DNA from 3 places in the Bradyrhizobium sp. 179 genome. Region 2 is predicted to be linked to each of the others. Evidence: predicted binding sites of a transcription regulator. Region 2 holds the regulator's gene; each other region holds the start of a gene.

Region 1 (9,612 bases), on a different contig from region 2:
GAGTGCGATCGCCTCTTCGAGATCGTGGGTGACGAACAGCACGGCCTTGCGGTCGGCGTTCCAGAGATCGAGCAGCAGATTGCCCATGACTTGGCGCGTCTGTGCATCGAGCGGCCCGAACGGCTCGTCCATCAGCAGGATTTTTGGATCGCGGATCAGCACCTGCGCCAGCGCCACGCGCTTGCGCTGGCCGCCCGAGAGCATGTGTGGATAGCGGCCTGCGAACGCACCGAGGCCGACGGAGGTCAGCCATTGCTGCGCCCGCGGCAGCGCTTCGGAGCGCGGCGTGCCCTTGATCTCGAGCCCGATCGCGACATTGTCGAGCGCGGTCTTCCACGGGAACAGTGCATCGGATTGGAACAGGTAGCCGGCATCCCGGTTCAGCCCCGCGAGCGGCTGGTCGAATATCCTGACGCTGCCCGCTGCCGGCTTGAGCAGCCCGGCGGCGACGTTGAGCAGCGTGGATTTCCCGCAGCCGGTCGGGCCGACAATGGCGACGAACTCGCCCTGCGCCACCGTGAGATGGGCTTTCTCCACCGCCGTATAGACCCGCCCGTCCCGGAGGTGGAACGCGACCTTGGCATCTTCCAGCGCCACTGCCGTGGGCGTCGTCATGTGCTTCCTCCAAACCTGGACCGATGCCTTAGCCGCTCGCGCGACCAAGTTCAATCAAGGCGCCAAGCGTGCTACGCATGCAGCTCTTACCCCTTCACCCTCCCCTGCAGGGGAAGGTAAGAGCGAGCTTACCCGCGATGCCCTCCAAGCTGGCGATCAGCTATGCACGTGTCACCAAGAGCTTCGGGCCGCTCAAAGCCGTCGACGACGTGTCGCTCGATATCGCCGAGGGCGAGTTTCTGGCCATCGTGGGTGGCTCGGGCTCCGGCAAGACCACCCTGCTGCGGCTCGCCAACCGATTGATCGAGGCGGACAGCGGCACGATCACGGTGGAGAGCGAGGACGTGCAGAATGTCGATCCGGTCGCGCTGCGGCGGCGGATCGGCTACGTGTTCCAGGCCGGTGGGCTGTTTCCGCATTTGAGCGTTGCCGACAATATCGGTGTCACGCCAAAGCTGCTGGGCGTCTCGGCTGCCGATATTGCCGCGCGCGTCGACGAGCTGCTGGAACTCGTGCAGCTCGACCGTGCCGCGCATCGCGACCGGCTGCCGGAGGCGCTCTCCGGCGGCCAGCGCCAGCGCGTCGGCGTGGCGCGGGCGCTCGCGGCAAAACCTCGGATCGTGCTGATGGACGAGCCGTTCGGCGCGCTCGATCCCCTCACCCGCGATGCGCTGGGCGAGGATTTTCGCGACCTGCACCGCAAGCTCGGTCTGACCTCTGTCATGATTACGCATGACATGACGGAGGCCATCCTGCTCGCCGACCGCATTGCGGTGATGCGCGCTGGAAAGCTGCTCGCGCAGGGTACGCCGGCAGAGCTGTCGAAAAGCGGCGACGCCTACGTGCTGGAATTGTTGCGCACGCCGCGGCGCCAGGTCGAGCGATTGAATGCGCGGCTGCCAACGAGCGGTGCGGCATGAGCCTCTTCACCGATCCGCGCTGGGGCGAGGCGCTGTCGCACTTGCCCGACTATCTCGGCAACCATGTGCGGGTGAGTCTCGCCGCGCTTGCGCTAGGCCTGATTGCGAGCCTGCCGTTGGCACTCCTCACACGCAACCACCCGGCGCCCCGCGGCATCCTGCTTGCGCTTGCCAGCATCGTGCAGACAGTCCCTGGACTTGCGCTTCTTGCGCTGTTCTATCCGCTCCTGCTGCTGCTGGCCTCCGTCACGCTTGCCTGGTTCGGCTTTTCCTTTTCCGCTTTCGGCTTCCTGCCGGCCGTGCTGGCGCTCGCGCTCTATTCGATGCTGCCGGTGCTGCGCAACGGCATCACCGGCCTCAACGGCATCGATCCCGCGTTGATCGAAGCCGCCAAAGGTGTCGGCATGACCGCGCGACAATCGCTCGTGATGGTCGAGCTGCCGCTGGCGCTGCCGGTGATGATGGCGGGGATCCGCACCGCCGCGGTGTGGGTGATCGGCACCGCGACGCTGTCGACACCGATCGGCCAGACCAGCCTCGGCAATTACATCTTCGCGGGGCTTCAAACCCAGAACTGGGTGTTCGTGCTGTTCGGCTGCCTGGCCTCGGCCCTGCTCGCGCTTGCCGTCGACCAACTGCTCGGCCTGCTCGAGAGCGGCCTGCGCCAGCGCAGCCGCATGCGCACCGGGCTCGGCGCGATCGGGATCGCGGCACTGGTCGCCGCAACGCTGGTGCCGACGATGGGGCGCTCGTCCCAGAGCTACGTCGTCGGCGCCAAGACTTTCGCCGAGCAATATGTGTTGTCTGCCCTGCTCAAGGACCGCCTCCAGGCGGCTGACCTCTCAGCGACGGCGCGATCGGGCCTCGGCTCCAGCGTGATCTTCGAGGCACTGAAGACCGGCGACATTGATCTCTATGTCGATTATTCCGGTACACTCTGGGCCAATCAGTTGCATCGCACCGACGTTAAGCCGCGCGCGGAACTGCTCGCAGAGCTGAAGACAACCCTCGCGAAAGAGAACATCACCTTGCTCGGCGAGCTCGGCTTCGAGAATGCGTATGCACTGGTGATGCCGCGGAAGCGCGCCGAGGCGCTGGGCATCCGCAGCATCGCCGATCTCGCCGCGCACACATCGACCATGTCGATCGCCGGCGACTACGAGTTCTTCTCGCGCCCCGAATGGGCCGCGCTGCAAAAGGCCTATGGGCTTTCGTTCCGCACCCAACGCCAGATGCAGCCGGACTTCATGTACGCGGCGGTCGCGAGCGGCGAGGTCGACGTGATCGCCGGCTACACCAGCGACGGCCTGATCGCGAAATACGATCTCGTCGCGCTCGATGATCCCCGGCACGCCATCCCGCCTTACGATGCTATCCTGCTGCTCGCGCCCATGCGAGCCGGTGACGAGCGGTTGCAGGCTGCGCTGAGGCCGCTGCTCGGCAGGATCGACATCGCGACGGTGCGCGAAGCCAATCTGCGCGCGAGCGGCAACGATGCGAATTCATCGCCCGATGCAGTGGCGAAGTGGCTGTGGGAGAAGGTGAGCAACAGGTAGGCTGGCGCGACTGGTTCAGCGTCGTCATGGCTTTCGCCTATGGGCCTTCGCCAGGACGACGTTGGAGGGGCCTGGGTGCTCCAACGGCGCTCTCATCGCAAAGAGCGTGAGAGACATCACAGCCCCCGGATCATCCCCGCGTTGATCAGCAGCCGGTTCAGCCGCCGCGCCTCGGCGCCATCCTTGCAGCCATAGAAGATGCCCTTGCAGCGGAGCATGATCTCCTTCTGCTCGGCGAAGGACGGATCGAGCGGGATGCCGGCAGCTTCCTGGATCACTAGCGGCAGATAGGGACCGTCGATCGTGTCCATCACGGCATCGCTCTTCACCGGCTCGAAATTGATGGCGTCGATCACATAATACGTTGCGTACAGCCGCGGATCGTAAGCGTCGAGCTTCTTGCCGAGGGCGCCCTCGTCGAGGCCGGGCTCAAGCAGGTTCGGCGCGAATTCCGGTTGGTGATCGCCGTAGCGCACGATCAGGAAAGGCTCGCCGGGAAAGTTCTTCTTCAGACCGGCGATGAAAGCTTTGTACTGCTCGGCGCTCATCACCTGGCGGCGCAGATATTCGTCGATGGACGGCAAGTTGCCCGGCGCGCGCCACTTCGGCAGCAGATCAGGGCGGAAGCGCGTTTCCCAGGGGAAATGATTGGCGCCGAGATAGATGAAGGTGAACAGCGGCTTGTTCGGCGGCTGTTGCCCTATCAGCTGAAGCGCCTTGTCGTAGAAGAAGGAGTCCGGCTCGACGTCCTTGGCGCCCAGATCCTCCGAATCGAGGAAACGTTCGATGCCGGTCGTCATCTGGAAGCTGCGCGCGCCCATGAAGCCGCCATGGGCGGGGTAAAGCGACAGGGTGTCGTAGCCGCAACGGCGCAGTGCCAATGGCAGGCCGCGTTCGACGCGGTTCGAGGCGATGCGCGTCACGAAATAGGCGAAGCGGCCGAACGAGCGCGACGAGAGCCCCGCAAGCACGTTGTACTCGGTGAACCAGCTCGGCCCGCCATTGCTCTCGGCCAGGAACGTGCGCTGCTTGCCGTCCCAGGACCTGAAATGGTCGCCGTAACGCGGCGGCACCTTGATGCCCTGGGCGGCGCGGATGTCGAAGCTCGATTCATCATGGATCATGATGATATTGGGGCGGCGGCCCGCAGGATGGCAGGCGTCCACCAGCGGCACGTTGAGCCGCTCGTTGGTGGAGGCTGCGGATTCCATGAAACCGTACTGCACGAAGTCGGCGACCGCTGTGACGCCGGAGCGGAAGAATTTCGAGAGATAGCCGTCGTCGTAATAGCCGCGCCAGGCCTGGTCAGGATGATAAAGCGAATAGCCGACCAGTGCGGCAACACAGGCGAGCTTGCAGGCGAGCGCCGGCAGCCGGCGGATGCGGAACGGATCAAGCCACCACAGCGCATACATCAGCGGCAGCGTGACGAGGCCGGCCAGGATCACCGACCAGCGCAGATTCGGGAAGATCGTGAACAGGAACGCGACGCTGTCGCGGTCGATCATCATCAAATCGATGAAGTTGACCGTCATCTGCACGACTTCGTGCTTCAGCCGCGACAGCAGCACCAGCACGACGACCATGGTCAGCGACAGTGCGCCCGACAGCGCCGGGCGCCGCAGCAGCGTGATCCAGAAGAAGTTGAGGATGCCCCAGGCCAGGGCGAAGGAGAGGCGCGAGCCGAAATCGGTCTCGGTCTCGTACATCAGCGCCAGCGCTGCGAAATGTGGCGCCGTGACCGCGAGCAGCCGCCAGATGCCGAGCGCGGCGACGCTCGCAAGCACGGCGGTGGTGGCAGAAGGACCTGGATTGGGCGCGGACGCCATCGACGACACGCAACTTCTGGTCCGGCGCGGTGATGCCAAGCCGCTTGGCCGGCATCGAGACGGCTGGCGGCGCCCGGCGCAGCCGGAAGCCTGCGCCGTGTCATAAAACTGTAACGGAACGGTCAAGGTCAGGCAACGCGTTCGGCGATCCGACATCGCTTATTGTTAGCGAAAGACGGTGGGCCGCAGCGGGCAGGCAGCTGCTCAATGTCAGGGCTGGGCGATCCCAGCGATGAACAGGTCGATCACCCCCTCCGCCATCCGCTCGATCTCGTCGTCCTCGATTCCCCAGCGCGGAAAGTGGCCATCGAGATTCATCCGGGCAAAACCGTAGACCAACGCGCGAGCGGCGATCTGGATGCGCTTCAGATCCGCCGACCTCAGCAGGCCCTGCTCGGCCGCATCAGTCAGCATCCGTTCCGACAGCGCGATCAGCTCGGCATTGTCGCGGGTCAGCTCCGCCGAGCTGCCATGGGCGAAGTAGCGTCCGGTGGAGATGATCTCGAAATGGGCCGGATTGCGCATGGCCCAGCGCAGGTAAGCGAGGCCAAAGGCGCGAAAACGCTCCAGTGGACCCTTGAGCGGCTCCTCGCCCAGCGCCGCCTCGATCTCGGCGCGGAAGCGCCGCTGCGCCTCCTCGGCCACCGCCGCCATCAAGGCATCGCGGTTCGGAAAGTGCCGGAACGGCGCGCCCGGCGACACCGCGGCCCGGCGCGCCGCCTCGCGGACGGAGACCTCGGCACCTTCCGCCGCCAATTGCAGCGCAGCGTCAATCAGCACACGGCGAAGGTCGCCGTGGTGATACGGCCGGGCTTCGGGTGTTCGACGGGCACGCGGCTTGGACGTCTGACGGGCGGGCATGGCGTCTTCTAGCATCACCCGAACGTGAATGTAAGCAGCGATTACACCATTGACGATCTTGCTGCTGTATATGTAATCACTGATTACATCCAAGGAGATTCGCCATGTCACAACGTCAAAGCTGGCTCGAAGGCTGGCGGCTGCTTGCCGTCCTAACGCTCAGCCTGATCGCCCTGAGCCTGTGGATCGCCTCGATGCGGCTGTTCGAGGTTGAGGGCGTTCGCATGGTGATCCGCTTCACGGCGCGAAGTTCGCTGCTGCTGTTCTGCCTCGCCTTCAGTGCCGCGGCGCTGGCGCGGCTCTCGCCCAATGCCTGGACGCGCTGGCAGCACCGTAACCGCCGCTATCTAGGCTTGAGCTTCGCGGCCTCCCACGCCATCCACGCGGCGGCGATCGTCGCGTTCGCCAGGATGGATCCGGCCGGCTTTGCCCAGGCGACCTCCGCGGCCTCCTACATCTTCGGCGGCATCGGCTATGGCTTCATCATCGCGATGAGTGCGACCTCGTTCGACCGCACCGCCGCGCTGCTCGGACCGCGCACCTGGCGCATACTGCACGTCGCGGGCGGCTACTATCTCTGTTTCCAGTTCATGGTGTCGTTCGGCAAGCGCGTGCCGGCCATGCCGCTCTACGCCGCATTCCTCATTCCGCTGCTGATCGTGCTGACGTTGCGCATGATAGCGATGGCCCGCCACCCGCGCGGGCAAACCGTCGCCGCGGGCTGAAACGCCCAAGCTCACTGCGGCAGCAATCCGAGCCGCTTGGCGATGATGCGGTCGAGCGTCCGTCTCGGTAGCACGGCCGCAATCAGGTGGCGGAGCGGGTCCGGCGTGATCTGGTAGCGCACCTTCGGGCTTGGCGCCGTCAGCGCCTCGAACACGATCTCGGCGATGCGCTCGGCGGGCAGGCCCTTGGCGCCGATGTCCATCATGAACGCCATCACCTTGTTCAGCGCCGGCAGATAGGGCGAGTTCTGGTAGACGGAAAGGTCGATCTCTTCGGCCTTGCTCCAGATCGGCGTCTTCACCGCGCCGGGGGCGACGATGATGACGTCGATGCCGAACAGCATCAGCTCGCGGCGCAGGCTCTCCGACAGGCCCTCGATGGCGTGCTTGGAGGTGCTGTAAGGCGCCGACAGCGGATTGCCGCTCTTGCCAGCGACCGAGCTGATCATCACGATCCGGCCCTTCGGCCCCTTCAGCAAGGGGTCTGCGCCGAGCAGCGGCCCGAACGCCTGCGTCGCGATGACAGGGCCAATGACGTTGACGTCCATCTGGCGGCGGAAATCATCGGCCGACAATTCGAGCACGGGACCGGCAACCGCGATGCCGGCATTGTTGACGAGACCGGCCAGCGTCTCGCCGCCCAACGCCGCGCGAACTTTTCGCCCGGCAGCGAGGACTGCTGCCTCGTCGGTGACGTCGAACAGCAGCGGAGTGAAGTTCGCACCGAACTCGCCTTGCAGCCGGTCGGCGTCGGCCTGCTTGCGGACACTGCCGAACACGCGATAGCCGCGCCCGATCAGGAATTTTGCAACGGCCCAGCCGATGCCCGTAGACGCCCCGGTAACGACGACAGATCGCATGGTCTTTCCACCTCGGGTTGCCGTGATCATGCAGGAGGAAGGTGCCTGTGTGCAAATGGCGCCCAGCGCGCAAGTCCGCGCGGCAGGTGTCGGTTCTCAAGATGAAGCGGCGCGCGAACGTTGCGACATGAGGTCGAAGGCACCTTGAACAGGCGGATGAAGAGTCGAATCTTTCACTCTGACGACGCAGCCCTTTTCACGATCAGGGAGTTCTAGAAATTTTTGAAAAGGGACGCGAGATCAAGAATGTGGTTTAAGCGTCAGTTCTTGGCGTTCAAGCAGCGCGTCAACTCGCGAAGAATTTGAATGAAGCAACAATGCTTCGCGCGAGAAGGAGGAGAAAGATCGCGTTTGCGATCTCGCTCGAACATAGTCGCGAAGGCTTAAGATTTGTTTGGCGAGCGAAGCTTTCGCTCGCGTGTCCCGGACAAGGCGCAGCGCATAAGCGATGCGTCGTGGGGCCGGGATCCAGAGGCCGCTTGGCCCCGGATCAGCAGGGCATCACCAAAATGCTGCGCTGCGTCCGGGGCACAACGGCTTAGTTTTTGCTTTTGTCGACCAGCGCGCCCTTCTTGATCCAGGGCATCATGTCGCGCAGTTTCGCGCCGACTTCTTCGATCGGGTGGGCAGCGAGCTTGGCGCGGGTCGCCTTGAAGGAGGTCTGGTTGACCTTGTTCTCGAGCATCCAGTCGCGCGCGAACTTGCCGCCCTGGATGTCGGCGAGAACCTTCCGCATCTCCTTCTTGGTCTCGTCGGTAATGATGCGCGGACCGGTGACATACTCCCCGTACTCGGCGGTGTTGGAGATCGAGTAGTTCATGTTGGCGATGCCGCCTTCATAGATCAGGTCGACGATCAGCTTCACTTCGTGCAGGCACTCGAAATAGGCCATCTCCGGGGCGTAGCCGGCTTCGACCAGAGTCTCGTAGCCGCCCTTGATCAACTCGACCAGGCCGCCGCAAAGCACCACCTGCTCGCCGAACAGGTCGGTCTCGCACTCTTCCTTGAAGGTGGTCTCGATGATGCCGGCGCGGCCGCCGCCGATCGCGGAGGCATAGGACAGGCCGAGGTCATGGGCGTTGCCCGAGACGTCCTTGGCGATCGCAATCAGGCAGGGCACGCCGCCGCCGCGCTGGTACTCCGAGCGCACGGTGTGGCCGGGGCCCTTCGGCGCGATCATCAGCACGTCCAGGTCGGCGCGCGGATCGAGCAAATTGAAGTGGACGTTGAGGCCGTGCGCGAACACAAGGGCGGCGCCCTTCTTCATGTTGTCGTGCAGGTGCTCGCGATAGATGTCGCCCTGGAGTTCGTCCGGGGTCAGCATCATGACGAGGTCGGCCCATTTGGCGGCTTCGGCGACTTCCATCACCTTGAAGCCGGCGTTCTCCGCCTTCTTGGCCGAGGCCGACCCCTTGCGCAGCGCAATCGCCACCTCCTTGACGCCGGAGTCCTTCAGGTTCAGCGCATGGGCGTGGCCCTGGCTGCCATAGCCGACGATGGCGACCTTCTTGCCCTTGATCAGGTTCAGGTCGGCGTCGCGATCGTAATAAACACGCATAGTTCGTTTCCTCGTTCGGGGCCGGAATCGGCCGATGGTCAGATCTTTCGAAGGTGAATTGACGGATTTCGGGGGCTGTCTAGAGCATTTTAGGGCCGCTGGGAAACCCGTTTCTGCATGGAAATCTGCGGCATCATGCATCCATGAAGACGGGGTAGAGGGAAGCGAGCAGCAGGACTGCCATCAGCACATTGAAGGCACGGACCAGCCGCTCTGAGGTCAGGACCGGCCGCAATGCGGAGCCGAACAGAGCCCAGACCACGGTCGAGACCGTGCCTACGAGCAGGCTGATCAGGGTCTGGATTGCGATGTTGAGCGGGAATTGGGCGATCGCCGCGTAGGCGGTAATGGTGCCGATCACGATCACCCAGCCTTTGGCGTTGATCCATTGAAATATCGCCGCGCCCCAGAAGGTCATCGGGCCGCGGGCGGCGCCGTCGCCCGGCTTGGTCGGCCCGGACATGGCGATCGCGGCGGCGAGATAGATCAGGTAGACCGCACCGGCATATTTCAAGATGGTCTGGAGGACAGGATAGGCCAGAAACACGGAGCCGAGCCCGAGGCCGACCGCGGCGACCATGAAGGCGAAGCCGATGACGATACCGACGATGTGGGGAATGGTGCGCCGGAAGCCGTAGGTCAGGCCCGAGGACAGCAGCATGATGTTGTTCGGCCCAGGCGTGAAGTA
Region 2 (9,612 bases):
TGGCCGATCACTGCGGCGACGTTCATCCTGATGCACAAGTCTGCGACCGACAAGGCCGCCTCCCAGGAAGCCATCAAGTTCTTCCGCTGGGCGTTCAAGAACGGTGGCAAGGCGGCTGAAGAACTCGACTACATCCCGATGCCGGACAGCGTCGTCCAGCTGATCGAGAAGACCTGGGCCGCCGAGATCAAGAGCTGAGGCGAACGGCTCTCATGTCCCGGACGCGCAGCAGCGTGAAACGCTGCTGCGCAGCGCCGGGACAACAACCGGGCCCCGATCAGCGTCGTGCTGTGTCGGGGGCGCGGGACCGGCAACAAGCGTCTATAAATCTGGGTACAGGGGATCGGCGTGGCAGAGATGGCCGTTCAGAGCGATGTAATCGACGACGCCGGACCATATGACCGCGCCAAGGCCTTGAGCGCGTTCAAGCTCGGCGACGTCACCTTCTACTGGATCACGCGACTTTCCGCGATCTCGGTGCTGCTGATCCTCGGCGGCATCATCATTTCGCTGATCGTCGGCGCCTTCCCCGCGATGAAGGAATACGGCCTCTCGTTCCTGTGGACGCAGCGCTGGGCGCCGTCGGCCGATCCGCCCGTGCTCGGCGCGCTCGGGCCGATGTATGGCACGCTCGTCACCTCCTTCATCGCGATGCTGATCGCCATTCCGGTCGGTCTCGGTATTGCGATCTTCCTCACCGAGCTTTGCCCGCAATGGCTGCGCCGCCCGATCGGCATGGCGATCGAGCTGCTCGCCGGCATTCCCTCGATCATCTACGGCATGTGGGGCTTCTTCGTGCTGGGCCCGTTCCTGGCCAACACCTTCCAGCCCTTCATGATACGGGTCTTCGACGGCGTCCCCGTGCTGGGGGCGATCTTCGCAGGTCCGCCGTCCTATCTCAGCCTGTTCAATGCCGCGCTGATCCTCGCCATCATGGTGCTGCCCTTCATCACCTCGATCTCGGTCGACGTGTTCAAGACGGTGCCGCCGGTGCTGAAGGAAGCCGCCTACGGCGTCGGCTGCACCACCTGGGAAGTCGTCCGCAGCGTGGTGATCCCCTACACCCGCATCGGCATCATCGGCGGCGTCATGCTGGCGCTAGGTCGCGCGCTCGGCGAGACGATGGCGGTGACCTTCATCATCGGCAACTCGTTCCGCATCTCCTCGTCGATCTTCGCTCCGGGCACCACGATCTCGGCGGCGATCGCCTCCGAATTCGCCGAGAGTGACGGCCTGCACCAGTCCGGCCTGATCCTGCTCGGCCTGCTCCTGTTCGTACTGACGTTCTTCGTGCTCGCCGCCGCGCGGCTGATGCTGATGCGGCTGGAAACCAAGGCCGGAAAGTGACGCCATGAACCCGATCTATTCGCGCCGTCGCCGCTGGGACATCGTCATCCGCGGTCTCTGCATCGCAGCCGCCGCCTTCGGCGTCACTTGGCTCGCGTTGATTTTGATCACGCTGCTTTACAATGGCCTGGCCGGGCTCAACTACCAGGTCTTCACCGAGAACACGCCCCCGCCCGGATCGAACGAGGGCGGTCTGCTCAACGCCATCGTCGGCTCGCTGATCATGACCGTGATCGGCGTCGGCATCGGCGCGCCGCTCGGCCTGTTCGCCGGCACCTATCTCGCCGAGTACGGCCGCAACGACAAGCTGACCTCGGTGATCCGCTTCATCAACGACATCCTGCTCTCGGCGCCTTCGATCATCATCGGCCTGTTCATCTACGGCGCGGTGGTGGTGCCGATGCGCGGCTTCTCGGCGATCGCCGGCGCGCTGGCGCTCGCCGTGATCGTGATCCCGGTCGTGGTGCGCACGACCGAAGACATGTTGCTGCTGGTGCCGAACCCGCTGCGTGAAGCCGCCAGCGCGCTCGGCCTGCCGCGTTCGCTGGTGATCAAACGGATCGCCTATCGTGCCGCGCGCTCCGGCCTGATCACCGGCGTGCTGCTGGCGACTGCGCGCGTCGCCGGCGAGACCGCGCCGCTGCTGTTCACGGCGCTATCGAACCAGTTCTTCAGCCTCGGTCTCGACAAGACGATGGCCAACCTGCCTGTCACCATCAACAACTTCGTGCAGAGCCCCTACGCCTATTGGAAGCAGCTCGCCTGGAGTGGGGCGCTGCTCATTACCCTGACCGTGCTTGCCCTGAACATTGGCGCGCGCATCCTTGGCGCCGAGAGGACTGCAAAATGAGTGAAATGTCTGTTTCCGTAAGTGCGCCGACCGTTCATCCCGGCTCACAGCCGCTACCCGAGGCGCCTGCCAAGGTGACCGCGCGCAACCTCAATTTCTACTACGGTGAGCACCACGCGCTGAAGAACATCAATCTGGCCCTCGGCACCAACCGCGTCACGGCCTTCATCGGCCCGTCGGGCTGCGGCAAGTCGACCCTGCTGCGCATCTTCAACCGGATGTACGATCTCTATCCAGGCCAGCGCGCCACCGGCCAGCTGTTGCTCGACCAGACCAACATCCTTGATCCCAAGCTGGACCTCAACCTGCTGCGCGCCCGGGTCGGCATGGTGTTCCAGAAACCGACGCCGTTCCCGATGACGATCTACGAGAACATCGCCTTCGGCATCCGCCTCTATGAGAAGATCTCGAAGTCCGAGATGGACGACCGCGTCGAGAAGGCGCTGCGCGGCGGCGCGCTGTGGAACGAGGTCAAGGACAAGCTCAACGCGTCCGGCCTGTCGCTCTCCGGCGGCCAGCAGCAGCGCCTCTGCATTGCCCGCACGGTCGCGGTACGGCCCGAAGTGATCTTGTTCGATGAGCCCTGCTCGGCGCTCGACCCGATCTCGACCGCCAAGGTCGAGGAGCTGATCCAGGAATTGTCCGAGAACTACACGATCGCGATCGTCACCCACAATATGCAGCAGGCGGCGCGCGTCTCTGATAAAACCGCCTTCATGTATCTCGGCGAGCTGATCGAGTTCGATGACACCAGCAAGATCTTCACGTCGCCGAGCGATCGGCGTACGCAGGATTACATCACCGGCCGGTTCGGCTGAGGAGACGGGACATGGGTACTGAACATACCGCAAAGGCCTTCGATACCGACCTCCAGGAGCTCACTCGCCTCGTCGCCGAGATGGGCGGCATCGCCGAGCGCATGATCGTCGATTCCGTCGACGCGCTGATCCGCCGCGACGTCGCGCTCGGCCAGCGCGTCGTCACCACCGATGCCGAGCTCGACGCGCTTCAGAAGCGCATCGAGGAGCGCGCCGTGCTCACCATCGCCCGCCGCCAGCCGATGGCGGTGGATTTGCGCGAGATCGTCGGCGCCATGCGCGTTGCCACCGATCTTGAGCGCATCGGCGACCTCGCCAAGAACATGGGCAAGCGCGTTGCGGCGCTGGAGACAGACTTCCATCCGCTGAAACTGTTCCGCGGCCTGGAGCACATGACCGACCTCGTGCAGCAGCAGGTCAAGTCGGTGCTTGATGCCTATGCCGCGCACGATTTGCCGGCGGCGATGGCAGTGTGGAAGGGCGACGAGGAAGTGGACGCCATCTGCACCTCTCTGTTTCGCGAGCTCCTCACTTATATGATGGAGGATCCGCGCAACATCTCGTTCTGCATCCATCTGATGTTCTGCGCCAAGAACATCGAGCGGATCGGTGATCACGCCACCAACATCGCCGAGACCGTGTTCTACATGATCGAGGGGCAGGCGATCACCGACAAGCGGCCGAAGGGCGACATGACGACCTTCGCCACGACGGTACCGAATACCTAGGGAGCGACGACAACATGGGCGCACGCATTATGGTGGTTGAGGACGAGGAAGCTCTCACCGAGCTTCTGCGTTACAACCTCGAAGGCGACGGCTATGACGTGGAGACGGTGATGCGCGGCGACGACGCCGACACCCGCCTTAAGGAACACATCCCCGATCTGATCGTGCTCGACTGGATGCTGCCGGGACTGTCCGGCATCGAGCTGTGCCGGCGGCTGCGCACCCGTCCCGAGACCAAGCAGCTCCCGATCATCATGCTGACCGCGCGCGGCGAGGAGAGCGAGCGGGTGCGGGGTCTTGCGACCGGCGCCGACGACTACATCGTCAAGCCGTTCTCGGTGCCGGAGCTGCTCGCGCGCGTGAAGGGCCTTCTGCGGCGCGCAAGCCCCGAGCGGCTCGCCACCGTGCTCGCCTATGGCGACATCGAGCTCGATCGCGACAAGCGCCGCGTCGCGCGTTCGGGCCGGCCGATCGATCTCGGCCCGACCGAATATCGCCTGCTGGAGTTTTTCCTGGAGCATCCCGGTCGCGTGTTCTCGCGCGAGCAGCTGCTCGACAGCGTCTGGGGCCGCGACATCTACATCGACGAGCGCACCGTCGACGTCCATATCGGCCGCCTGCGCAAGCTGCTCAATCTCGGCCGCGAGCAGGACCCGATCCGTACCGTCCGCGGCGCGGGTTATGCGCTGGATGATCGGTTTGCAAAGGCGGAGCAGACGTAGGCCCAGCTGCGTCAACAATCTCGGCCGTCGTCCCGGACAAGCGTAGCTCCGGCAACGCGCAGCGTTGTCCGGAGCGAAGCGCCGATCCGGGACCCGGGCCCATTGTTGCGCGAAAAAGGTAACTCCGAGGCCCCGTAACCACGGCTTGCGGTGGCTATCGGTCCCGGATCGGCGCTACGCTTGTCCGGGACGACATCGGGTTTGTTGCGCCGTCACCGCGTGACGGCTGCCGGCTCGATCTCAGGAAATAATCACCGCGTGCTCGGCTTCGGTGCCGCCCGCCGGCGATCCGCTGCCGGCTGATAGGCGACGCGCGAGTGCTGGGCGCAGTAGGGCAGGCCTGACAGCGCCTTGCCGCCACAGAAGAAGAAGTCCGGGCTGGAGGGATCGCCGACCGGCCAGTGGCACGTCGCCTCGTTCAATTCCAGCAGCGACAGCCGCTGGCTCATCGGCACCACGTTGTCGTAGGTGACCGGTTCGGCCTCCACCTCGACCTCGAAGGCCTGCGCCAGCGCGGTGTTGCCGCGCGAGATCGGCCGGGTCACCCGCATCATATGCTGCGCGGGCCGCGCCTTGCGCGGCCGCGGCGCTGCCGATGAAGGGCTCTTGGCGCGGCCCGACAGGCCAAGCCTGTGCACTTTGCCGATCACGGCATTGCGGGTCACATTGCCGAGCTCGGCCGCGATCTGGCTGGCCGAAAGTCCGGCCTCCCAGAGCTTCTTCAGCTGCTCGACGCGATCATCGGACCAGGTCAAAACCGTCATTGCACCCTTTCCCTCGTTGCGCGCCGCCATCCTGGGGCCTCACAGCGAATGCTTAAGCCTTGAAAAACCCGTGCCGTCAGAATCCCTTAAGGCTCGCCGGGCGCGTGACTGACGCCCGAACGTTTACGCCGGTACATGAGGACTCTTGGGATCAGAACCGCTGCACGAGATGTCGTATCTGACAGTCCAAACGCTACAATATGGCGTGACTCCCGCGCAAGAGTCCGCCGACTCGCTTCCACATGTTCCGTGGTGAAAACCCTGCAAGATCGGCACCGCAAGACTACGGATTCGGCGTTTCGCGAGGCTTTCCGGGCGGCATTGACACCCGTCTTGCCAGGCATAAGATGGTGACGCGTGCCGCCCTTAAAAGGCGGCACGTTTCGTTTTCCGGACCGGTCAATGGTGCGCTGCGCAAGGCATGCCAGGCAGGTCTCAACGTCCAAATGCAACATCCAAGTGATGGTCATGACCAACAGCGCCGCGCCGCATCTGCTTCCCGTTTTCGCCAGGGCGGACCTTGGCTTCGAGCGCGGCGAAGGCTGCTGGCTGATCGCGACCAATGGCGATCGCTATCTCGATTTCACCTCGGGCGTCGCGGTGAACGCGCTCGGCCACGCCCATCCCGCATTGGTCAAGGCGTTGCAGGAGCAGGCGACCAGGCTCTGGCACATGTCGAACCTGTTCCAGAGTCCCGATGGCGAACGGCTTGCAACGCGTCTGTGCAACGAAAGTTTCGCGGACTTCGTGTTCTTCTGCAATTCCGGCGCCGAAGCGTTGGAATGCGTGATCAAGGTCGTGCGGCGCTATCACGCCGCCAAGGGCCATCCCGATCGCTATCGCATGATCACCTTCGAAGGCGCCTTCCACGGCCGCACGCTGGCGACGCTGGCGGCGACGGGCTCGGCAAAATATCTTGAAGGTTTCGGCCCGCCCATGGATGGCTTCGACCAAGTCCCGCATGGCGACATCGAGGCCGTGAAGAAGGCGATCGGTCCGCAGACCGCCGGCATCCTGATCGAGCCGATCCAGGGCGAGGGCGGCGTGCGTTCGTCAACACCCGCCTTCCTCAAGGCGCTGCGTCAGCTCTGCGACGAGAAGGGGCTGTTGCTCGCGTTCGACGAGGTGCAGACCGGCATGGGCCGCACCGGCGATCTGTTCGCGCATCGCCGTCTCGGCGTTACCCCCGACGTGATGTCGCTGGCGAAAGCGCTCGGTGGCGGCTTCCCGATCGGCGCTTGTCTTGCCACCGCGGAAGCGGCTTCCGGCATGACGCCCGGCTCGCACGGCTCGACCTTCGGCGGCAATCCGCTCGCGATCTCCGCTGCGAACGCCGTGCTCGACGTCATGCTCGAGCCCGGCTTTTTCGATCACGTGCAGAGGATGTCGCTGCTGCTCAAGCAGAAGCTCGCCTCGGTGATCGATCGCTATCCTGATATCGTCAGCGAAGTCCGCGGTGAGGGGCTCCTGATCGGCATCAAGGCGGTCGTGCCTTCGGGTGATCTCGTTGCCGCCCTGCGCAACGAAAAGCTGCTCACCGTCGGCGCCGGCGACAATGTCGTGCGCTTCCTGCCGCCGCTGATCGTCACCGAAGCCGAGATCGAGGACAGCGTCGGGCGGCTCGAGCGCGCCTGCGCGGCGATCTCGTGCAGTCAGACCAAGCGGGCGGCAAGCTGATGAGCAAGTCGCCAAAGCACTTCCTCGACATCAACGAGCTCCCGCTGTCGGAGCTCAAGCGCATGCTCGCCGCATCCTCCGCCATGAAGGCGAAGCAGAAGGCGCATCAGCCGGTCAGGCCGCTCGAAGGCAAGACGCTGGCGATGATCTTCGAGCGCCCCTCGACGCGGACGCGGGTGTCGTTCGACGTCGCCATGCGCCAGCTCGGCGGCGAGCCCATCATGCTCACCGGCGCCGAAATGCAGCTCGGCCGGGGCGAGACCATCGCCGACACCGCGCGCGTGCTGTCGCGCTATGTCGACGCCATCATGATCCGCATCCTCAATCACGAGGCGCTGCTGGAGCTTGCGGCCTATGCGACCGTGCCCGTCATCAACGGCCTGACGCGCCGTTCGCACCCTTGCCAGGTGATGGCCGACCTCATGACCTATGAGGAGCATCGCGGCCCGATCGAGGGCAAGACGGTGGCCTGGACAGGCGACGACAACAACGTGCTGGCGTCCTGGGCCCACGCCGCCGAGCGCTTCAAGTTCCAGCTCAACGTCGCAACGCCGCCGGAGCTCGCGCCGAAAAAGGCGATGCGCGACTGGATCAAGATGACCAATGCGCCGATCGTGCTCGGCACCGATCCGGAAGCCGCCGTAAAGGGCGCCGACTGCATCGTCACCGACACCTGGGTGTCGATGGGCGACAAGGAAGGCGAGCACCGCCACAACGTGCTCAAGCCCTACCAAGTCAATGCCAAGCTGATGTCGCTGGCCAAGCCCGACGCGCTGTTCATGCACTGCCTGCCTGCCCATCGCGGCGAGGAGGTCACGGATGAAGTGATCGACGGCCCGCAATCGGTCGTGTTCGACGAGGCCGAAAACCGCCTGCATGCGCAGAAGGGCATATTGGCCTGGTGCTTTGACGCGGTGAAGTAGCGCAGCCTGGTGAAGGCGAAGTGGGTTTGGTTCGTCGTCCTGGCGAAAGCCGGGACGACCCCGAATTAGCAGTATCGTGTGTGATCATAACTGCCTCGGGAACACTCCCTCGCGCCCCCTTCCATTTCCCACCTCCGACCCCAGATACACGGCCATGGTTTCCCAATCCCCTGACATGAAAACCGGGCCAGAAGGCCCGGTTCGCGCGCCATCACCGGTTCCGATCGATGACGCCGTGCTGCCCTACGAGGTCGACGCACTCGACGTGCGCGGCCGCCTGGTGCGGCTCGGTCCGGCGCTCGACGACATTCTCACCAAGCACGATTATCCCGCTCCCGTCGGCAAGCTGCTCGGCGAGGCCATCGTGCTGACGACGTTGCTCGGCTCGGCGCTGAAATTCGAGGGCCGCTTCATCCTTCAGGCCCAGACCGACGGTCCGGTGTCGTTCCTGGTCGTCGACTACATGGCGCCGGATCGCCTGCGCGCCTATGCGCGCTTCGATGCCGCGCGTCTGGGTGACGCCAAAGATTCCGGCACGCTGCTCGGCCGCGGTCATCTCGCCATGACCATCGACCAGGGCCCCGACATGAGCCGCTACCAGGGTCTGGTCGCGCTCGACGGGGGCAGCCTGGAAGAGGCCGCTCACGAATATTTCCTCCGCTCCGAGCAGATCCCGACGCGCGTGCGTCTTGCGGTCGGCGAGGAATGGCGCAGTAGCGACGGCGGCAAGCATCGCTGGCGCGCCGGTGGCATGTTGATGCAGTTTCTGCCCAAGGCGCCGGAGCGCGCGCGGCAGGCGGACCTGCATCCCGGGGATGCGCCCGAGGGCAGCGAGGTGCACAGCGTCGCCGAAGACGACGCCTGGGTCGAGGCGCGCTCGCTGATCGAGACCGTCGAGGACGTCGAGCTGATCGATCCCGAGCTCTCCGGCGAGCGGCTGCTATTCCGCCTCTTCCACGAGCGCGGTGTGCGCGTATTCAATTCGCAGGTTCTCGAAGCGCGGTGCTCCTGCTCGCGCGATGCGGTTGCCTCCATGCTCAAGAGCTTCTCGCCCGACGATCGCGCCGCGATGGTCAAGGACGACAAGGTCGTCGTCACCTGCGAGTTCTGCTCGTCGGTCTACCAGTTCACGCCGCACGAGGCGGGCGTGGAGGACGCCTAGGCATCGCGCATAGCTAGGCTAGGAATGACGAGGCTGGGGAGGCTGCTCGCACGTACTCGCTGTCATCGCCCGGCCGTGATCGGGCGATCCATTAGTCCGAGACGACAGTGATTGAGCCGAACAGTGATTGAACCGATAGGCCGCGGCTTGCTGGATTCTCCGCCTTCGCGAGCAATGACATCGGAGGCTAGTTCAACACCCGCTTGTTGTCCGGACTGTCCAGCGAGAACGTCGGCACGTCGATCTCGAAGCGCTCGCCGCTTTCGCTGACCATCTGGTAGCGGCCGGTCATGAAGCCGGAGGCGGTCGTGAGCGGCACGCCGGAGGTGTATTCGAAGCGCTCGCCGGGGGCCAGGATCGGCTGCTCACCCACGACGCCCTCGCCCTTCACCTCCTGCTGGCGGCCGGAGGCGTCGGTGATGATCCAGTGCCGCGTCTTCAGCTGCACGGTCTCGTCGCCGGAATTGGTGATGACGATGGTGTAGGACCAGAAATAGCGGGAGCGGTCGGCCGACGACTGCTCCGGAACAAAGCTCGGCTCGACGGTCACTTCGATCTGGCGGGTCACGGCGCGGTACATGATGGCCCATCATAGCGAAATCCTCCTGGGGAACCAAACGC
Region 3 (9,612 bases), on a different contig from region 2:
ACGCAGCGCTTCCGCCATCTCCGCCGACGCGACCTTGATCTTCTCGCAGCCTTGCTGTGCGCTGGCGACCCCCTGCTCGGCGAAACCGCCGATCGCGCTAGACAGCGGGATATTCGGGAACCCGAATAACGGAATTGCGTAACCATTCGTCCCGTTCAGTCCAACTTTCACTTCGCTTTCACTCACGGCACCATCCTCGTTCTCAAGCGGCATCATTTCCCGAGAGGTTGACTTGCCTCATGGGACTGGAGGCGAGGACATGTCCCCGCTTCATGTTCGATCAGATTCAAAGGAGCTCTTAACCCCGGCCCTGAGATGCCATCATGCGCGAAGCAAGCGGACGCTGTCGGTTCGATGTGCGACTCTCGGTGAAATTTTTCTCTCAGATGTCAAGACACGCAGTCGTCATATCTACAGGAATTGTGCTGTGCGGTGGGAGCCTCGTCAGGGGTGTGAGGCACTCCGCGCGAGCGCGCTCTGAATCGTTCCTGCGTCGGTGGCGGGCGTCGCGCCATTTCGGAGTATGCTATCGCCGCCAAAACCGGCCAGCTCTCCGACCCAGTCCAGTTGAAGCACTGTCGCCGTAATGCAAATCGCCGTGGCGAAGGAACTAGCGGCGCGCCATTCTACCCTCGGGCACGCGTCTCGCTGCGACGCGGCCCGGCCTTGGCGCGAGCCGACCTTGTCGTTAGGCGCAGGCCATCGGAGTGCGGCTCTGAGATTCGGGTCCAACTGCTCTCGCCGCCAAAGGCGAGCGGCCATCCACACGCAGCCGACTGTGACCAGTAGTCCATGCGCCATGCGGAGGGGCTGCGCGCCAAAGAATTGCGGAACGTATAAAGGACATCCCGATGGCAACGGACGCCGCTTGCCTTCGGAGAGCGACAGGAGCGCCAAAGCGCCGTTGTGGTCCCATTTTCATCGGCCGCGGTGCCCCGGCTCTGCAGCGCATCGCCGAAGGAGCGCTGCGCTGCCTCCGGGGCGCGAGAGCGCCGCGCGAGCAATCACCCGCAATTCCAGATCGGCCCGATCGGCGTCCGCGTCCAGCACGGCCCGAAACTGCCGCCATTGTAGCGGCCGCCGCCGAAGCCGGGGCGGCCGAAATAGTGCCACTCGCCGTCCCAACGGTAATACTGAGGAACCGGATCGATGTACCAGTGGCGCCGGTCGGCGCGCGACAGGCGACGCATCGCGTCCTTCTGGTTGTAAAGCGGGATGCTGTTGCTGAGCGGCTGCCGATAGCCCGGCAGAAAGCCGTAGCCTTGCCAGACCGGCTTGGGCCGCTTTTGAATTGACGCAGCCGGCGCGACGGCGGGGAGCAGCGACAGGATGACAGCAACAGATAGACACACAAGGCGAGACATGAATCGACCATAGTCGGTCGGTTGCGCGGAGGCCATTCAAATTCGGGTGCAGAGTTCTGCGCGACCTTGCGCAGAATTATTCCCTAGCTGATCACGCCCTTGCGGATCAGGAAGCAGCCATAACCTCGGCTGTCGCCCACCTTCACGACGCCGAAGCCCGCCGCCGCCGCGCGATAGAAATGCGCCCGTGAGAGTTTGCCGGGAGCAACGGAGCCGCCGGCCGCGTTCGATCTCCGCCAACACGGCGCGCTGCACCTCCGGGACTCGATCGGAATCGTCCACCGGCATCATCACGCGCACCGGATCGGGATCGAAATCGTCGAGCGGATAGAGCGTCATGATGGCGCGGACGGCCGTCTCCATGCGCATGCCAGGCAACTGGATCAGGCGCTGCGACGAGGTCGCCGCGGCAATGCGGGTTGCGGGCTGGTTGGCGTCGACGACCACGAGATCGTCGCCGTGGCCCATCGAGGCGAGCAGCCAGAGCAGGTCGGGCGTCAGGATCGGATCGATCGATTTCGGCATGTGACGGACTGTCCTCCCAAGCGATGGCAAACCACAGCAGGTTCCAAACGTGATTCAGATCACGGAGCCTACCATCGTGATCGTGATCACGGACGTCAAACTCGAACGCGGTCAGGCTCCTTCGCAACCAATCTCGCATCGAGATGAGTGCCAAAGGAGCACGCCATGTTCCGCCTAAAGCATTTCCTGATGACTGCGGGTCTCCTGGGAAGCCTGTTCGGCTTCGCCTGCGGGCCCGTTTCCGCGCAAGTCGCCCCGGTTGCACCGGCTTCCACTGCGCTGCAAGGCCCGGAGCAGCGGGTCGCGCTGGTGATCGGTAATGCGAACTACCAGAACGCGCCGCACCTTGCGAACCCCGACGATGACGCGCAATCGATGGCGCAGTTCTTGAACTCGGCCGGCTTCGAAGTGGTCGCCGCGACCGACTTGACCCAGAACGACATGCTGCGCGTCGTCCAGGACTTTTCCGCCAAGGTCGCTTCGCGCGGTCCGAACACGGTGGCGATGGTCTACTACGCCGGGCACGGCGTGCAGCTCGCCGGCGAAAACTATCTCGTTCCCGTCGACGCCAAGGTGTCGAGCCCGACCGAGCTCGTCAACAATTCGGTGCGCCTGGTCGACGTAATGTCGACGCTGGAGACGATCCCGAGCCGCATGCGCATCGTCATCCTCGATGCCTGCCGCAACAACCCCTTCCCCCAGGTCAACGACGCCGGCCGCGGCCTCGCCATCGTCGATGCGCCGAACGGCTCGATCGTCGGCTACTCGACCGCGCCGGGCGCCGAAGCGCTCGACGGCACCAACGGCCACAGCCCCTACACGCAGGCCTTCCTGAACGTCGCGCGCGAGCCCAACGTGCCGATCGAACAGCTGTTCAAGCGCGTGCGCCTGCAAGTGAACCAGACCACCAGCGGTGCGCAGATCCCGTGGGAAAGCTCGTCGCTGACCTCGGATTTCACCTTCTTCGGCGACACCGCCGTTGCCGCCAACCGCGCGCCAGTGAAAGCGCCGGTGGTGCAAATGGCCTCCAACCTGCCGAGCCGCTCGACCCGCCAGGCTTATGATTACGTCGTGTCCGAGGGCCGGCCGGAATATTATCAGGAGTTCATTCAGTTGTACCCGCACGACCCGCTTTGCGACCACGTCCGGTGGCTGCTCAACAATCTCCTGATCTCGCAGGCCTGGCACAAGGCTGTGCTCGCGAATTCGCCGGTGGGTTACAAGAGCTTCCATGACAGCTTCAGCAACAGCCCCTATGCGCAAGTCGCGCTGAAGCTGCAGGCGCAGCCGAAGGAGATCCCGTTGATGCAGGCGACCAAATTCCTGGCGCCGCAGAACATTGCCCCGACGCTCAAGATCGGCAATCTCGGTCAGCCCAAATACATGCCGCTGATGCAGCAGGGCAATGGCGGCGCGCATGTAAACGGCGACCTGCCGGTCGTGCAGAAGCCGCTCGACGGCAATGTGATCGGCAAGCTCGGCAATGGCGGCCAGATCGTCAACCTGCCGGCAGGCAACAACCAGTCGAACCAGCAGAACGGCACGCCGTCGCAGACCCCGGGCAAGATCGTCACCCTGCCTGCGCCGACCAACACCATGCCGAATGGCGGCAACGCCAACGGCAAACCCGGCAGGATCGTGAGCATGCCGGTCAATGTCGGCAAGGGCGGCCCGAACGTCGAGGCAAAGCCGGTCAACGTTCAGACCCAGAACCACCCGATCCGCATCAACAACGGCAACACCGGCATCGTGAAGCTCAACAACAATCCGGTGAACAAGGTGCAGGTCCAGAACAACGTGGCGAACAATCGTCCGCAGCTCAACACGATGCCGACCCGCATGGTCAACAGCGGCAACAACTTTCGCCAGTCGATGAACCAGGCGCCGAGCATGGGCGGTAATCGCCGGAGCTTCATGCACTGACCGCGCGGAGAAGGTGCGCGCCCTCCCCGCTTGCGCGGGAGGGCGGGGAGAGGGTGCTTCCACAGTCGAGGCCCTCGCAAGAGGAAAGAGCCCCCACCCGGCGCTTCGCGCCGACCTCCCCCGCAAGCGGGAGAGGTTGCACCGAGCAAGGGGCAAGCTGAATCCGCCAAGCCACAAATGCAAAAGGGGTAGAGCGGCAACGCTCTGCCCCTTCTTCATGTCAGCTCTTGCACATCGTCATTCCGGGATGCGCCTAGAGGCGCAAGCCCGGAATCCATTAAGCCACCAGCTCGGCGAACAGATCCGCATCGACATTGCCGCCGGAGAGCACGATCACGACGTTCTTGCCGGCGACGTCGAGACGTCCCGCCAGCAGCGCGGCAAGGCCAACGGCCCCGCCCGGCTCCACCACGAGCTTGAGCTCCCGATAGGCAAACGCCACGGCAGCACCGACTTCGGCATCCGACGCGGTGACACCGCGCGCGAGCAGCTTGCTGTTGATCGCAAACGTCATCTCGCCGGGCATCAGGGCCATCAGCGCATCGCAGATGGTGCGGCCTGCCGGCGGATGCGGCTCGCGATGACCCGCGGTCAGCGAAATGCCGTGATCGTCGAACGCCTCGGGCTCCGCGACCACGATTTCGGCCAGCGGATAGCGCGCCTTCACGGCCGTCGCGACGCCCGCGATCAGGCCGCCGCCGGAAGCCGGCGCCACCACGATGTCGGGGGCAAGGCCGAGGCCCGCCATGTCCTCGGCGATCTCGCGGCCGGCGGTACCCTGCCCCGCAATCACGAAGGGATCGTCATACGGCTTGACCAGCGTCGCACCGCGCTTCTCGGCAATGCCGCGCGAGATCGCCTCGCGGTCGTCGCGGTCGCGATCGTACAGCACGACCTCGGCGCCGTAGGATTTGGTGCGCTCGCGCTTGGACAGCGGCGCATCCGCCGGCATCACGATCGTCGCCTGCATGTCGAGGATCTTCGCCGCGGCCGCCACGCCCTGGGCGTGGTTGCCGGAGGAGAATGCGACGACGCCGCCGGCGCGCTTGTCCTGCGGGATCGAGAATACCTTGTTGAAGGCGCCACGGAACTTGAACGAGCCGGTGCGCTGGAGCATCTCCGGCTTCAGGAAGACCTTTGCGCCGACGCGCTCGTTGAGCACGGGGAAAGACAACAGCGGGGTGCGGATGGCGTAAGGCGCGATCACGCGCGCTGCGGCGTCGATGTCGGCGGGGCCGACCGGGAGGAGCTGTTCGATCATATCAGACCTTATCGCGGCCTGGGAGCCGCGAGCAAGACATCTCCCCGCGAGGATTTTTTGTCGATTAGGCCACGAAGCGCGGCGGTTCCGCCCCTTTCCGGCCGGGCAGCACCGCGCCTAGCGCCTCGATGCTGGCCAGGAAAGCCCGGGCCGAAGCCTCCCAGGTGTAATTGGCGGCGAACCAGTCCTGCCTGGAGATGTCGAGCGCGGCGAAGCAGGCGGTGCGCAGATCGTGATCGAGCGCGCCGACCGCCGCATTGCCGATCACGTCGCGGGGTCCCTTCACCGGAAAGGCCGCCACCGGCAGGCCACTTGCGAGCGCCTCCACCAGGACCAGGCCGAAAGTGTCGGTCTTGCTCGGGAACACGAAGACGTCGGCCGCAGCATAGATTTCCGCCAGCGCCTCGCCGTGCTTCTCGCCGAGGAAGATCGCATCGGGATAGGCCTCTTCGAGCGAGGCACGCGCCGGACCGTCGCCAACGATCACCTTGGTGCAGGGCAGGTCGAGGTCGAGAAAGGCCTCGAGGTTCTTCTCCACCGCGACCCGGCCGACCGAGAGGAACACCGGCGCCGGCAGACAGAGGTCGATCGCGCGGGGACGGAACAAATGGGTGTCGACGCCGCGCGGCCACAGCACGACATTGTCGAAGCCGCGCTCGGCGAGCTCGCGCGCGAGCGCAGGCGTCGCCGCCATCACGGCGCGGCTGGGCGCATGGAAGCGGCGCAGCGCGCGCCAGATCAGCGAGCCCGGCACTGGCACGCGAGCCCGGACATATTCTGGAAAGCGGGTATGGAAGCTGGTCGTGAACGGCAGCTTGCGCTGGCGGCAATAGCGGCGGACCATCAGGCCGATCGGCCCCTCCGTCGCGATGTGGATGCTGTCCGGGCGTGCTTCTTCGATCAGCTTTGCAATTCGCGCCGGGCGCGGCATGGCGAGGCGCACGTCGCGATAGCTCGGCATGGCAAAGGTGCGGAACGATTGCGGCGTCAGGAACGTGAACGCGACGCCGAGCCCCTCTGCCGCGTCGGCCAGCTTGGTCAGCGTCCGAACCACACCGTTGACTTGCGGGTGCCAGGCGTCGGTCGCGACCAGGATGCGCATCAGGCAGCTCTTGCCGCGACCTGCGGGACGGTTGCCGGCTTCTGCAAATGATCCGCCCAGGTGATGATCTCGAAACGGCCGTCGTCGTGCTCGACCAGCGCGGTGCAGCTCTCGACCCAGTCGCCGCAATTCATGTAGCGAATGCCGGCCTCGTCGCGGATCACGGCGTAATGGATGTGGCCGCAGATCACGCCGTCCGCGTCGTGACGTCGCGCGTCGGCGGCGAGCGCCTGTTCGAACGCGCCGATATAGTTGACGGCGTTCTTGACCTTCTGCTTGGCCCATTGCGACAGCGACCAATAGGGCACGCCGAACAAGCGGCGGAAGAAGTTGACGAGGCGGTTCATCTGGATCGCGAAATCGTAGGCCTTGTCACCGAGATGAGCGAGCCAGCGCGCGTTCTGCACCACGAGGTCGAAGATGTCGCCGTGAATCACGAGATAGCGCTTGCCGTCGACGCCGGTATGCACGGTGTTCTCGACCACGTCGATGCCGCCGAAATGCGTGCCGTAATAGTTGCGCAGGAACTCGTCGTGATTGCCGGGAATGTAGATGACCTTGGCGCCCTTGCGCGCCTTGCGCAGCAGCTTCTGGACGAGATCGTTATGGGATTGCGGCCAGTGCCAGCTCGATTTCAGCGCCCAGCCGTCGACGATGTCGCCGACGAGATAGATGGTGTCGGCATCGTGGTAGCGCAGGAAGTCCAGCAGAAGATCGGCTTGAGAACCGCGGGCTCCGAGATGGACGTCGGAGATGAACAACGTGCGAAAGCGCCGCTCCGGGCTCTCGTCACTCACATCGTAACTTCCCATGCGCCAGCCTGTAACAATGTCCCGTGACAGGGGGATGACCGATTGAACTTTTGAGGCACCTTCCGATACGAATCACGCCTTGCCTCGCCTGCCCTGCGAATATCAGTCGCATGCGACAATCAGGCGACATGGCGCGCAGAGCCTCGTCCAAGATCAGGTTCGCACTGGAAGCCCGGAGGGCAGGCCGCTCCCTCTCCCGCTTGAGCGAGCGGTCGTCAGTAGAACTTTTGGAAATGATGGATCGGCCCGTGGCCGTGGCCGACGCTGAAGCGGTCGGCGGCGCCAATCGCAGCGCTGATCCAGGCCTTGGCGTTGCGGACCGCCTGCTCGAGCGCCTCGCCTCTGGCGAGACCCGCCGCGACGGCCGAGGACAGCGAGCAGCCGGTACCATGGGTGTTCTCGGTGGCAAGGCGGGGCGCCGCGAGCGCGATGGCGTTGTCGGCATCGACCAGATAGTCGACGCTCTCCGCGCCCTCGCCGTGTCCTCCCTTGATCAGGACCGCGCGGCAGCCGAGCGCCAGCAGGCGGCGCCCCTGGCTTTCGATCTCGGCCTGGTTGGCCGCGACCGGTGCATCGAGCAGCGCAGCGGCCTCGGGCAGGTTCGGCGTGATCACCGAGGCCAGCGGTATCAATCTCGTGCGCAACGCCTTGACGGCGTTGGAGGCCAGCAGCCGGTCGCCGGATGTTGCCACCATCACGGGATCGAGCACCACGTGCCGGGGCGCCCAGCGCGACAGCGCGGCCGCGATCGCGTCAATGCTGGCGGCCTGGGCCACCATGCCGATTTTTACGGCGCCGACATCGAGATCGGAAAACACCGCATCGATCTGCGCGGTGACGAACTCGGCCGGCACTGCGTGAATACCCGTGACGCCGCGCGTGTTCTGCGCCGTCAACGCCGTGATGGCGGAGGCGCCATAGACGCCGAGCGCGGCAAAAGTCTTCAGGTCCGCCTGGATGCCGGCGCCCCCGCTCGAATCGGAGCCGGCGATGGTGAGCGCCACGGGCGTCGTCATCGCGGGAGACATCTGCTTGATCCGGACACCGCCATGGCCTGTCCTAGCGCGATCGTGGAACACCAGCAAGCGCGACCAGCTGCAAGCGACGCTGAGTCGCGACACCGCCGTGCTCCAGCGAAGCAAGCGGACGCGGCGTGGGCCGCAATCGTGCAGGCTTTGCAAAATGCAACCTCACCCTTCTCTTGGTATGGTCTTGCCCCTCAGCGTGCTTCGCCGATGCGTGAGACGTCAAGTGGTGGACTGTCCGCCGCCGCCAGTTGAGGGCCGCCCGGACCCGAAAGTCCATTTGGCGCGGGAGCCTTGCGCGCAAATGTCGAGATCAGGACGAGCTCGGGCTCCGGCATGATCATGGCCTTCGGATCGCGCCCAGCTTGAATCCGGGCCGCGCGCATGCGCAAGCGATCGTGCTGACCAAGCCGTATCGCAAGGTCGAGCTCGCGCAGCGGCTCAGGGATGCATTCGCCGCGGCGGCCGTCACCTGCTGAGCGCCGGACCGACATCTGGCGGCAGGCAAGTTCGCTTGCTAAATCCGGCCGATTTTGGCCTATTAGCCGGCGAGATGTGCTTTCGGAGTGACCGCGATGGTTCCCTTTTTCGTCCAGATCAAATGCAAGCTCGGCCAGTCCTATGTGGTCGCCAATGCGCTCGCCGAAGCCGAGATCGCCTCCGAGATCTATTCCACGGCCGGTCAATACGACCTCCTCGTGAAGTTCTACGTCGACAAGGACACCGACATCGGCCATTTCGTCAACGAGAAGGTGCAAGTGCTGCCAGGCATCCAGGACACCCTCACCATCATCACCTTCAAGGCGTTCGGCACCGGCTAACGGGCGTCATCGATGCGGGATGAGCTTGGTTATATCGATGCGAGCCAACGGTTCACCTCTCCCGAAGGGAGAGGTCGGATTGCATCGATAGATGCGATCCGGGTGAGGGGTTACAGTCTCACGATCGAGCTAGCCTTCATCACGCACTAGCTGCCCTGCTTGCGCTTGGGCGGGGTCGGGCCGTCCACCGGCGGCAGCGATTTGACGTAGTCCGCCATGGCCGCGAGATCCGCGTCCGGCAGTTGCGAGGTGTTCTTGATCACGCGCGTCATTGCGCCGCCGACGCTGTCGCCATCGGGCAGTTCGCCAGTCTTGAGGAAATAGGCGATGTCCTTCGCGCTCCACTCGCCAAGGCGCTTCTGGGTGATGTTGGGGACCCAGCCCTCGCCTTCCGGATCGGGCCCGCCGGCAAACCGCTCGCTCGCGATGATGCCGCCAAGCGCGTTGCGCGGGCTGTGGCATTCGGCGCAATGGCCCAAACTGTTCACGAGATAGGCGCCGCGATTCCATGCCGGCGACTTCGCGCCGTCGGCGACGAACGGCTTGCCGTCCAGAAACAAGAATTTCCAGATGCCGACATTGCGCCGGATGTTGAAGGGAAAACTGACGTCATGGTCGCGCACCTTGCCGGCAACAGGCGGTAGCGTTTTCAGATAGGCAAAGAGGTCGAGCACATCCTCACGCTTGGCGTGCCGATAGGACGTATACGGAAACGCCGGAAAATAGTGCTGCCCGGCCGGCGAGACCCCGTGCATCACCGCGTTAACGAAATCGGCGTC

The links. Region 2 encodes PhoB, which activates phosphate uptake and scavenging genes when phosphate is short. Its sites were predicted from a motif close to TGTCATNNANCTGTCAT; they were not measured.
Region 1: a site for PhoB is predicted at 5,019-5,035, ahead of IVB12_RS34440 (LTA synthase family protein). Genes of this name have one in related genera too.
Region 3: a site for PhoB is predicted at 7,011-7,027, ahead of IVB12_RS15260 (UDP-2,3-diacylglucosamine diphosphatase). Genes of this name have one in related genera too.

What each region holds. Positions count from the first base shown of each region.
Region 1 covers NZ_JADPJR010000149.1:65,342-74,953, forward strand. Annotated here, with positions in the region: gene IVB12_RS34425 (ABC transporter ATP-binding protein) at 1-615, opposite strand, end outside; gene IVB12_RS34430 (ABC transporter ATP-binding protein) at 753-1,535, shown strand; gene IVB12_RS34435 (glycine betaine ABC transporter substrate-binding protein) at 1,532-3,091, shown strand; gene IVB12_RS34440 (LTA synthase family protein) at 3,208-4,920, opposite strand; gene IVB12_RS34445 (TetR/AcrR family transcriptional regulator) at 5,131-5,781, opposite strand; gene IVB12_RS34450 (hypothetical protein) at 5,886-6,506, shown strand; gene IVB12_RS34455 (SDR family oxidoreductase) at 6,518-7,366, opposite strand; gene ilvC (ketol-acid reductoisomerase) at 7,905-8,924, opposite strand; gene IVB12_RS34465 (LysE family translocator) at 9,058-9,612, opposite strand, start outside.
Region 2 covers NZ_JADPJR010000160.1:66,308-75,919, forward strand. Annotated here, with positions in the region: gene pstS (phosphate ABC transporter substrate-binding protein PstS) at 1-198, shown strand, start outside; gene pstC (phosphate ABC transporter permease subunit PstC) at 358-1,347, shown strand; gene pstA (phosphate ABC transporter permease PstA) at 1,352-2,197, shown strand; gene pstB (phosphate ABC transporter ATP-binding protein PstB) at 2,194-3,015, shown strand; gene phoU (phosphate signaling complex protein PhoU) at 3,027-3,743, shown strand; gene phoB (phosphate regulon transcriptional regulator PhoB) at 3,758-4,465, shown strand; gene IVB12_RS36840 (GcrA family cell cycle regulator) at 4,717-5,229, opposite strand; gene IVB12_RS36845 (aspartate aminotransferase family protein) at 5,698-6,906, shown strand; gene argF (ornithine carbamoyltransferase) at 6,906-7,829, shown strand; gene IVB12_RS36855 (Hsp33 family molecular chaperone) at 7,984-8,991, shown strand; gene apaG (Co2+/Mg2+ efflux protein ApaG) at 9,179-9,571, opposite strand.
Region 3 covers NZ_JADPJR010000059.1:87,791-97,402, forward strand. Annotated here, with positions in the region: gene IVB12_RS15230 (phasin family protein) at 1-186, opposite strand, end outside; gene IVB12_RS15235 (hypothetical protein) at 1,005-1,364, opposite strand; partial or broken gene IVB12_RS15240 (RbsD/FucU domain-containing protein) at 1,448-1,889, opposite strand; gene IVB12_RS15245 (caspase family protein) at 2,055-3,812, shown strand; gene IVB12_RS15250 (threonine/serine dehydratase) at 4,090-5,073, opposite strand; gene IVB12_RS15255 (glycosyltransferase family 1 protein) at 5,138-6,175, opposite strand; gene IVB12_RS15260 (UDP-2,3-diacylglucosamine diphosphatase) at 6,175-6,987, opposite strand; gene thiD (bifunctional hydroxymethylpyrimidine kinase/phosphomethylpyrimidine kinase) at 7,203-8,003, opposite strand; gene IVB12_RS15270 (Lrp/AsnC family transcriptional regulator) at 8,588-8,833, shown strand; gene IVB12_RS15275 (cytochrome c) at 8,980-9,612, opposite strand, start outside.